One region of the Laedolimicola ammoniilytica genome, then DNA from elsewhere that is predicted to be linked to it. Evidence: predicted binding sites of a transcription regulator. Region 1 holds the regulator's gene; the other holds the start of a gene.
The links. Region 1 encodes NrdR, which represses ribonucleotide reductase genes. Its sites were predicted from a motif close to CACAANATNTTGTG; they were not measured.
Positions count from the first base shown of each region.

Region 2: a site for NrdR is predicted at 2,339-2,352, ahead of nrdD (anaerobic ribonucleoside-triphosphate reductase). Genes of this name have one in related genera too.

Region 1 covers NZ_JAOQKC010000004.1:35,813-41,101, reverse strand. The annotation lists gene efp (elongation factor P) at 1-108, opposite strand, end outside; gene OCV63_RS03915 (M24 family metallopeptidase) at 245-1,315, opposite strand; gene OCV63_RS03910 (YqeG family HAD IIIA-type phosphatase) at 1,312-1,815, opposite strand; gene nrdR (transcriptional regulator NrdR) at 1,831-2,283, opposite strand; gene OCV63_RS03900 (PRC-barrel domain-containing protein) at 2,456-2,707, shown strand; gene OCV63_RS03895 (M56 family metallopeptidase) at 2,799-4,577, opposite strand; gene OCV63_RS03890 (BlaI/MecI/CopY family transcriptional regulator) at 4,574-4,951, opposite strand; gene OCV63_RS03885 (CarD family transcriptional regulator) at 5,141-5,289, opposite strand, start outside.
Region 2 covers NZ_JAOQKC010000024.1:8,525-13,813, reverse strand. The annotation lists gene OCV63_RS14315 (vWA domain-containing protein) at 1-1,161, opposite strand, end outside; gene OCV63_RS14310 (leucine-rich repeat protein) at 1,171-2,166, opposite strand; gene nrdD (anaerobic ribonucleoside-triphosphate reductase) at 2,409-4,586, shown strand; gene nrdG (anaerobic ribonucleoside-triphosphate reductase activating protein) at 4,598-5,161, shown strand; partial or broken gene OCV63_RS17565 (TRAP transporter large permease) at 5,199-5,289, opposite strand, start outside.

The DNA of each region.
Region 1 (5,289 bases):
GAAAGCCGCGCCCTTACCCGGCTTTACATGCTGGAACTCCATGATCTGATATACGTTGCCTTCAATCTCAAGTGTAACGCCGTTTCTAAAATCTCCTGCTGAAATCATTCTTAAACTTCCTCCTAATGTCTTAAGCGCAACCCTCTGCGCATGAAAATTTAACTTGTAACTGCTCGCACACAATTACCTAAATTGTATTCTATAATAAAACCGTCGCTTTTTCAAGACTTTTCTGCGTCCATTCTTATACTTCTGTCAATTCCTTTGGCGAATGGGTCAGATTGCGGATGCCATTCTCTGTAAGAACCACCATATCCTCGATGCGGACGCCCCCAAAATCCGGGATGTAGACACCGGGCTCCACGGTCTCGATCATGCCCGGACGCAGCACATGTCCGTCCTTGGGCGACAGGGCCGGCTTCTCATGAATCTCCAGACCGACGGAATGGCCCAGGGAATGACCGAAATACTGCCCGTAGCCCGCCTTCTCTATGACGTCCCTGGCCAGCCTGTCGCCCTCAGCGCAGGTCATGCCCGGTTTCAGGCCCGCAAGCGCGGTCTTCTGTGCCTCCAGCACCACATGATAGACCTCCTTCTGCTTCTCGCTTGCCTTACCTATCACCACCGTCCGGGTCATATCGGAACAGTAGCCATGATACCGGCAGCCGAAATCCATCGTCACGAAATCACCTGGCTCCAGTTTCTTCTCAGACGGAACCGCATGGGGCATGGCCGAATGATATCCTGAAGCCACAATGGTATCGAAGCTGGTACTCTCGGCCCCGTGGCTGCGCATATAGTATTCCAGCTTGGCCGCGATTTCCAGCTCGGTGACGCCCGGCTTCAGTTCATTTAAAATATAGGAAAATGCCGCGTCGCCGATGCTCTCTGCCTTCTCCATCCACTGCAATTCCTGCTCATTTTTAATCACACGAAGCTCCGACAGGCTGTCGCCCAGCATAAACCAGTGCTTCGGCCCAAAGCCCGATTTCTTCCAGAGGCTGTTCCAGGTACCGTAAAGCATGGCATTTTCCTCAAAGCCCAGGCGCTCCACACCATCTTCCCGAAGAAGCTCGCCGAGCATCACGCCATAGCTCCGCTCACGGCTCATGGTCTGAACCTCACATCCTTTTCCTTCCTCTTCCGCCTGCAGGGTATAGCGGCTGTCCGTCAGAATCACTTTCCGCTCCGGAGTCAGGTACAGATAACTCTCCGTGCCCGCAAAGCCGCTGAGATAGCGGATATTGGCCGGGCTGGACACCAGGGCCCCGTCCACCTTTTTTTCTTTTAAAAGCTCTGATATCTTCGATATCATTTCTTCGCTTCCCTTCTCTTATAGAAAAATAAAACGATCTTCTCCAGATAACGCTTCAGCACAATCTGAATCTCCTCATGGGGATCGATGGGCTTTACCAGGATCGAATACATTCCCGCCCGGTTCGCTCCCCACACATCGGTAAACAGCTGATCGCCGATAAACAGCGTATTGCTCCGGTCCGTACCCATACGGGCCATGCCCTCCTGATATCCCCGGCGGCTGGGCTTGTCTGCCTTGTATACAAAGGGCGTCTCCATGGCGTCCGCGAAGGGACGCACCCGGGGTTCCTTATTATTGGAAATGAGACAGGTGGCGAAGCCCATCTCGTGAAGCCGCTGAAAGAGCTCCACGCTCTGTGCGGTAGCGGGAGCTCCATGAGGTACCAGGGTATTGTCCACATCAAACAGGATGCCGCGGTAGCCCCTGCGATACAGACCTTCAAAATCAATTTCATAGGTGGAATCTACGTATTCTTTCGGGTAAAATGCCTGAAACAAAATCATTTCTCCTTACTAATTTCCTAACATTTTCTTCAGCTCGCTTAAGAAGGTATTTACATCCTTAAACTCCCTGTATACAGAGGCAAAGCGCACGTAGGCCACGGAATCCAGATCCTTTAAGCGATCCATGACCATCTCGCCGATGACAGAGCTTGGAATCTCCCGCTCCTCCCGGTTGAAAATATCACTCTCGATGCCGTCTATCATGGCATTGATGTTCTTTAAGGGCACCGGCCGCTTGTGGCAGGCTCTTAAGATACCGTCCTCAATCTTACTTCTGTCATAATGCTCCCGGTTGTTATCCTTCTTTATTACCATGACCGGAATCGTCTCGATCTTCTCATAGGTGGTAAACCGCTTGCCGCATGCGTCGCAGAGACGGCGGCGGCGGATTGAGCTGTTGTCGTCTGCCGGTCTTGAATCAATCACGCGTGTATTTTCCTGACTGCAAAATGGGCACTTCATTCCATTATCCTCCGGTTTTTTGATGGTTCCAGTATAGTACATCTTCTGGTTTTATGTCAATCATTGTCATAGGAAATGATAAGAAATCGCCGGAAAAAGATTTTTAAGCTTCTGCACATCTCCGTTTCTATTGCATAAAATAATTTAAGAAACTTTCTTCCAGGAGCATCTCATGACTTTCTGCGAACTGCGTGAAAAAGATGTGATTAATATCCATGACTGCAAGCGCCTGGGCTGTGTATCCGATCTGGTCTTTGATCCAAAAAACGGCTGTATCCTGGCGTTACTTACCACCACCAGCGAAAAGCTCTGGGGCTTCCTGGGGAAAGAAAATGAGTGTGAGATTCCCTGGTGTAAGATCAGGCAAATCGGGCCGGACATTATATTGGTTGATATAGATGAAAAGCTGCATAGACAGCCATAAAGAATGGCCGCAAAAAGGAACTGTATCCAAGTTCTATTCCAGTTCCTTTTGTACGCTTTCGCTATTCATTTTCACATTGGCTACTTTCTCTTTACCCCATGGGAATCTCCTTCGGCACCCAGATCCGGCTGCCCTCGTCGATACCCGGCTGGGTCATCCGCACCCGGATGGGTCCGTCCGGGAACTCATAATTGACCCATACATCGCCGCCATCCGCGTCTTCCGTCTTCCCTATGCCGCCGGACACGTGCAGAGTCGTCTCCAGTGCCTTCACCGGTGTGGAAAATGCTTCCCCATAATAGGACTCTGCCACATCGTTCTTCACCAGATAGGAAGCGAAGCTGGAATCCAGATCCGCCGTTTCGTCCGTGGGCTTCAGATAATCCGGCTGCCACATCCGGTAAGCCTCCTCAAATTCTGCAGCACTGGTGATATCATCATAATATTTCGTTTTCCAGGCCGTCACACGGTAGGTATCCCCGTTCTTTTCCAGTGTAATATAATCCTTCCAGGACCACCACAAAGGATCGCTGGTCATGGACGGATAGGTAATCTCTGCCTCTGCATTGCCGTCTCCAATGCTCAGGCTGATGGTCGGGCCGTCTGCCAGAAATGGGCTGGATACGCCCATGGTCTTGGTCCCGTCTTCCAGCACCTGGATACCCAGGTCGTCACTGTGCTGCAGCACCGGGCTCAACAATTCCCAGACGGTATCCGCGTCCCGATTGCCTGCCGCTTCCGCAAAGGTTTTTACCACCTCGTAAATTTTTTCCTCATCACCACCCAGCTTCAAATTTTCACCGGATACAAAGGAAGCCGTATCATCTCCGCTGCTCAGTTTTCCGGCCAGAAAGATGGAAGTGGGACCGTCCGCGCCGCCGATGATGTCCTCGTCGAAAGTCGAAGCCGGATTGGACAGGCAGAACCAGGCTGCGCCCGCCACCAGCGCCACGGCTGCCGCCGCGATTCCTGCCCTGGTCTTTTTATATCGGAGAATATTCTTAATCCGGCTCTTCACGGAATTCTCTCCGAAAGCCACCGGCGTACCAGTCAGAAACGCGCCCGGTGCGGAAAGTTTCAGCAAGAAGGTACTGTAACGCTTCTTTTCCTCCGTCCCCAACTGTTCCAGCACCTGTTCATCGCAGGCCATCTCCATATCCCGGGCCAGCAGTATAAAGGCCTGCCACAGCAGGGGATTGAACCAGTGTACCACACATACCAGCCAGGCCAACAATTTTACCCGGGAATCCTGACGCCGCTTATGGGTCTTCTCATGCGTCAGTACCAGAATCCGTTCTTCTGACGTAAGTCCTGCCGGGAGATAAATCCGCGGCCGAAAAAAGCCCATCAGGAAGGCAGAGCCTATCCAATCTGACTCATAGACGCCCTCTTCCAGCTTCACTGCCAGAGCAGTCTTCCTGCGCAGCCGCAGCCAGGAAAACAGACCGTAAAGCAACACCACTGTCACGCCGCCCAGCCAGATTCCAAACAGGATATTTTCCAATATAACCTCTGCTCCTGCCTCCGTTACCGTCGCCGCATTTACAGCCGCAGCACCCTTTCCATCGCTCAGTGCGCTTCCTATGCGCTCCAGCACTGCTGTTATCCTTGCACTCTGGTATCCGGCCAGAGTAAAGGTCATTCTGCCACCTGTAGAGTGAAAGCCCGGCACTCCATTCAGAATCCGGTAAAGACTGAAAGATGACTGAAATGAAACCGGACACACCGCCCGGAAGAAAACCGGCAGCCACAAAAATGTCAGATATCGCTTGGGCAGCCGCGCAAGAAGCGCCCGCACCGCCAGAACCAGCAGAACCGCCAGTGAAGCAGCCAAAGTCAGATTTCCCAATACCGTCATAAAGTCCGTCATCTCATATCCTCCCCGTCTTCCTGATAAGTGTCAATCAGCTGCTTCAGTTCCTCAGCCTCTTTCCGGCTGAGCTTCTTCTCTCCCAGGAATGCTGCCACAAAGCCCGGCAGAGAATGGTCAAACCATTTTTCCACCACAGCCTGGCTCTCGTAACGCTGCACAGTCTCCTTCTTTACCAGGGCTGTCACAGCCCCATTCTCATTTTTCAGAATTTTCCGTTCTACCAGCTTTCGAAGCACTGTGTAAGTGGTCGATTTCTTCCAGCCCAGTCTCGGCAGGCATTCCTTGTAAAGTTCTGTGGAGCTTAAGGGCTCCTTTTCCCATACAATTTCCAGCAGACGGTATTCCGCGTCGTATAACTTTAAATCTTCCATTGAGATTTTGCACCTCCATATCTTTTCCATGTTATATAGTCTATCACTTTAAACCGGTTTATTCAATTAAACCTTACCATAAACAGCTGCACCTGTCAATCTGCCAATTCTTAAGTTTTTCTTTCTTTTCCGGATCTGAAAAGGACGAAAAACCTTTCCGGCTTTTCGTCCCACTACCATATCCGCTATCTATACCTCCAGCAGATCAATTTTCTGCCCGATATACTGTCGCACATCGTCCTTCTCCATTCCCAGCACGACAGCCAGCTCCGCATACAGATGCTCCTCCGCCGTATGGAAATACCGATCGTCCACCGTAGTGGCCCGCTTGCCTTCCG
Region 2 (5,289 bases), on a different contig from region 1:
CCGCCAGAATTTCTTCTTCGCCAGCTGCTCTTCCACATAAGTAAAGGCCGGGCGGAAATCCGTACCGCCTCCGCCCAGGATCGTGAAATGCTCCATGTACTCTTTCAGTGCCTCCTGGCTCTCGATGAGCACGTCGGACTGGACCCGCTCGTCGCACTGGAGGATGTGGATCCGCATGCGCTTGAAGAAATTCTCCGTCTGGGAGAGCACGTCGTAGGTTTCTTCCAGAAACCGCTTTACCAGCCCCTCCTTGCAGGACATGGATGTGTCAATGACGATGACGAACTCTTCGATTTTCCGCACCTCGCTGGTCTCCAGCGGCTCGATCAGCGGCATATTCCCATACATTTCCATCCCGTAGTGGTAGAAAATGTAATCAAAGCTGTCCGGATCGATCTGCATCTCCTCATGGAGCACCGTAAATTTTCGCAGGAATTCCTTGTAGTCATAACGGGAGCGGTTGCTGACCCGCAGCTGCTCCTTCAGCTCACCTTCCCCCTCCGAGGCCTCGTTGGAGAAAAGCATCACCTCTGTCTCCATCCGTTCCCGGATATCATCCCATTTTTTCCGGTTGGGATTCGGATTTTTCGGGCCGTTCTTCGAATCCTGCTCCCAGAGACTGTGGTCGTCCAGCCGGAACTCCATCTGCCAGCGGCTGATTTCCGCCTCCACAAGCGTTTCCTCTATAAATTTATAAATTCCTTCCGCAGTCAGCACCGGCAGCTTTTCCCGCAGTCTCGCATACACACTTTTCCGGAATGCTCCTGAGGAAATATGGACGCATTTCAAATAGAGGCTATCAATCAGGGCTTCCGTAGCCACGTCGCAGGCCAGGTTCCACAGTCTCTCATCCCGCCCTTTCCGATCAAAGGGATGGCAGAACAGGCAATGAAGAATTCCATGCAGATAGAGCCTGGTGCAGGCCGCCCGCCCCTGCTGCTCATAGAGTAACAGCAGCCCATCCGGGAAATAGTACAGCGCTCCGCCATCGGTTCCGGCTGGCGACACCGTGCCCGGGGCCAGGGCCAAATTGCCCAGAGCCAGATCCAGATAGCGCAGCTTCAGATACAGCTCGTTCCTGGACTGGTTCAGGATCCGGGCCGCCAGTTCCTCCTTTTTCAACTGCGCCTTTTGCTCTTCCAATATCGCGCTTTTTATCATGATGCCCTCCTACAGCTCAAACCGATCCAGGAACGACTGTTTTTTTGTATGCCCTGAAGCGCCCAGTCGATCCTGCAGATACGCCACGCCCTCCGGAAATCCGTCCGCCGCCGCGATGGCCGTCTGTGAAAGCAGGCCATCATCCGGTTTTCCATGTTCGGTCAGCCACATGAGCATGTCCAGATCCCGATGCTCCACTGCCTTTTCAAAGGCCTGCACAAGATGTCCGTTAAGCCAGCTCTCATAATCCTCCCGGCGATCCTCCGACAGACCCACCGGGTACTGAAGCCGGTCCATGGTCATTTCCAATACCGTATCAAAATCTTCTTCCGCCTTCGCCATGTAGTAGCAGGCGTCGTAGGCCCGGAAATCCAGTTTCTTCATATAAAAGCTGTTGCGGAAATTCATGCCGCTGCCGTGCATATGGGTCATCAGGATGCGGGCCGGGGTATTCTCCACGCTCTCCTCGAAAAATTCCGGGAACAGGAGCTTCGCCCGAAACTGTCCCTCCACGGTCACGGCCATTTTCTCCGGCACCTCGATCAGAATCTCCTTCAGGCAGGAAGTCTCTGTCCCGTCCAGCTTCACCGTCAGCTGCCCCAGATGATGGCAGCCAGTAAACAGCCCCGCCCCCAAATCCTTCAGGCTACTGTGGAAATGCAGCTCCGATAGTGCGTTACAATTATAGAAGGCATACGCGCCTATTTTCCGAAGCCCCTCCGGCAGGCTGACCCGTTCCACCTGTATGCCCTGAAGCTCCGGGGCTGCTTCCGGTGACGGCTCTTTTGCTTCCTGCTCTTTCGTTTCAAAATTCCATATTTTTACAGCTTTGCTTTTCAACTCCAGAGCGAACCGCTCCCGGCCAAGATGCGCGGAAAAGGCATACGCACCCAGTTCCGTCACCGGACAACCGTCGATCTCTGACGGAATTTCCGCTTCCTTTCCAAAGTCATAACAGCGGCGCACCACCGCGCAGCCATTTTTTATCTCATAGGCAAACCTCATTTTCTGCCTTTGTCTCCTTTTGTCAGTTTTCTTTTTTCACAATCCCTTTATGCTCTTGCATCATACCACAAACTTTCTGTTATTTCCAGAAAGAATGTGTAAATAACAAGAAATTCCTGCATATTTTCACGCATGTATACAACAATATATAGTAAATCAGCATTGACACCACTACTATATCTTGTTACAATAAGCTTGTTACTGACGAAAGAACAATTTTTATCATAGAGGGAGTGTAGCACATGAAAATCATCAAACGAAGCGGAGCGGAGGTAGAATTTGACCCCCATAAGATCATAATCGCGGTCTCCAAGGCCAATGACAGCGTGGTTCCCAGTGCCCGGATGACGCCGGTTCAGATTAGGCGAATCGCCGAGGATGTGGAAAGCGCGGCGCTGAATATCAAGCGTTCCTTAAGTGTGGAGGAGATTCAGGATATGGTCGAGGATCAAATCATGAATCAGCGCGCCTTTGACGTGGCGAGACAGTACATCACCTACCGCTATACCCGCGCCCTGGTGCGGAAGTCCAACACCACGGACGAGCAGATCTTAAGCCTGATTGAATGTAATAATGAGGAAGTCAAGCAGGAGAATTCCAATAAGAACCCCACTGTCAACAGCGTACAGCGCGACTATATGGCAGGCGAGGTCAGTAAGGATATCACCCGCCGTATTCTGCTTCCGCCGGATATCGTGGAGGCCCATCAGGAGGGCATCATCCATTTCCACGACGCGGATTATTTTGCCCAGCATATGCACAACTGTGATCTGGTCAATCTGGAGGATATGCTGCAGAATGGTACCGTTATCAGCGGTACTCTTATCGAGAAGCCCCACAGCTTCTCCACTGCCTGCAACATCGCCACACAGATCATTGCCCAGGTGGCTTCCTGTCAGTACGGCGGCCAGAGTATTTCCCTGACCCATCTGGCTCCCTTCGTGGATATCAGCCGGAAGAAGATCCGCCGTCAGGTGGCCGATGAGCTACACTCCATCCGCGAGGCTGTGACCCAGGAGGAGATCGATTTCATTACCGAGAAGCGTCTGCGGGAAGAGGTTAAAAACGGCGTACAGATGATTCAGTATCAGGTCGTAACGCTGATGACCACCAACGGACAGGCTCCTTTCGTCACCGTCTTCATGTATCTGAACGAGGCAAAGAACGAACAGGAAAAGAAGGATCTGGCTCTTATTATAGAAGAGACTCTGCGCCAGCGTTATCAGGGCGTGAAAAATGAAAAGGGCGTCTGGATCACCCCGGCCTTCCCGAAGCTGATCTACGTGCTGGAGGATGACAACATCCACGACGAGGACCCCTACTACTATCTGACGAAGCTGGCTGCCAAATGTACCGCCAAGCGCATGGTTCCGGATTATATTTCCGAGAAAATCATGTTCCAGAACAAAGTGGACAAGAACGGCGAGGGCCACTGCTACACCTGCATGGGCTGCCGCAGCTTCCTGACCCCCTATGTGGATGAGAACGGCAAGCCAAAGTACTACGGCCGCTTTAATCAGGGCGTTGTCACCGTCAACCTGGTGGATATCGGACTTTCTGCCGGCGGCGACATGAACCGGTTCTGGGAGATCTTTGACGAGCGCATGGAGCTCTGTCATCGTGCCCTCCAGTGCCGTCACGAGCGTCTGAGCGGTACCGTATCCGACGCGGCTCCGATTCTCTGGCAGCACGGCGCTCTGCTCCGTCTGGAGAAGGGCGAAACCATCGACAAATATCTCCACGGCGGTTATTCTACTCTGTCCCTGGGCTACGCAGGCCTTTGGGAGTGTGTATACAGCCTGAACGGCAAGAAACTGACCGAACCGGAGGGCGAGGAACTGGGCCTGGAGATTATGAAAAAACTCAACGAGTACACGGCCAAATGGAAAGCAGCTGAAAATATCGACTACTCCCTGTACGGTACTCCGCTGGAAAGCACCACCTACAAGTTTGCCAAATGTCTGCAGAAGCGTTTCGGTATCGTAAAGGGTGTAACGGATCGCAACTACATTACGAACAGCTATCACGTACATGTGACCGAGAAGATCGACGCCTTTGACAAGCTGGCGCTGGAATCCAAGTTCCAGGCGCTGTCACCGGGCGGCGCTATCTCCTATGTGGAGGTTCCGAACATGCAGAATAATCTGGAGGCTGTCCTGTCCGTCATGAAATTTATTTACAATAATATCATGTACGCGGAGCTGAATACCAAGAGCGACTACTGCCAGGTATGCGGCTATGACGGAGAGATTGAGATCAAGGAAGACGAGCACGGCAAGCTCATCTGGACCTGCCCCAACTGCGGCAATACTGACCAGAATAAGCTGAACGTGGCCCGCCGCACCTGCGGCTATATCGGGACTCAGTTCTGGAATCAGGGCAGAACTCAGGAAATCAAGGAGCGTGTTCTGCATTTGTAGGAGTCTGAACTATGAATTACGCAACCATTAAGAAAAATGATATCGCCAACGGTCCAGGGGTCCGCGTATCCCTCTTTGTCAGCGGCTGCCGCCACCATTGCCGGAACTGCTTCAACCGGGAAGCCTGGGATTTTTCCTTTGGTCAGCCCTTTACGGACGCCGTGATGGACGAGATTCTGGCGGCTCTCGCCCCTGACTATGTGGCCGGGCTCTCTTTTCTGGGCGGCGAACCCTTCGAGCCGGAAAATCAGGAAGGGCTGCTGACCCTGGCCCGCCGGTTCAAGGAACGCTTTCCGGAAAAGAATCTCTGGTGTTACACCGGCTTTTCCTTTGAACAGGATCTGCTGACCGGAGCGGTGGGCAACCCTGACACGGTCCGGGAGCTTCTCTCCTTCCTCGACGTCCTGGTGGACGGGAAATTTATAGAGGAGGAAAAGGACGCCTCGCTCCTCTTCCGCGGCTCTGCCAATCAGAATATCATCGACGTTCCCGCTTCTCTGAAAGCCGGGCACATGATTCTTCTGCCCGGCACCTGGCAGCGGAAAATGGGAAATGGGAATATTCACGAGGATTAAAAATTAATCCTCGTGAATATTCCCAAATATACTTTTTCTACCCGACTGCATTTGGCACAACTAATCTCGGAAGCCAGAGAATCAAATCTGGAATCATGCAGATAATCAGTAAAGTAGTCATTACCGCC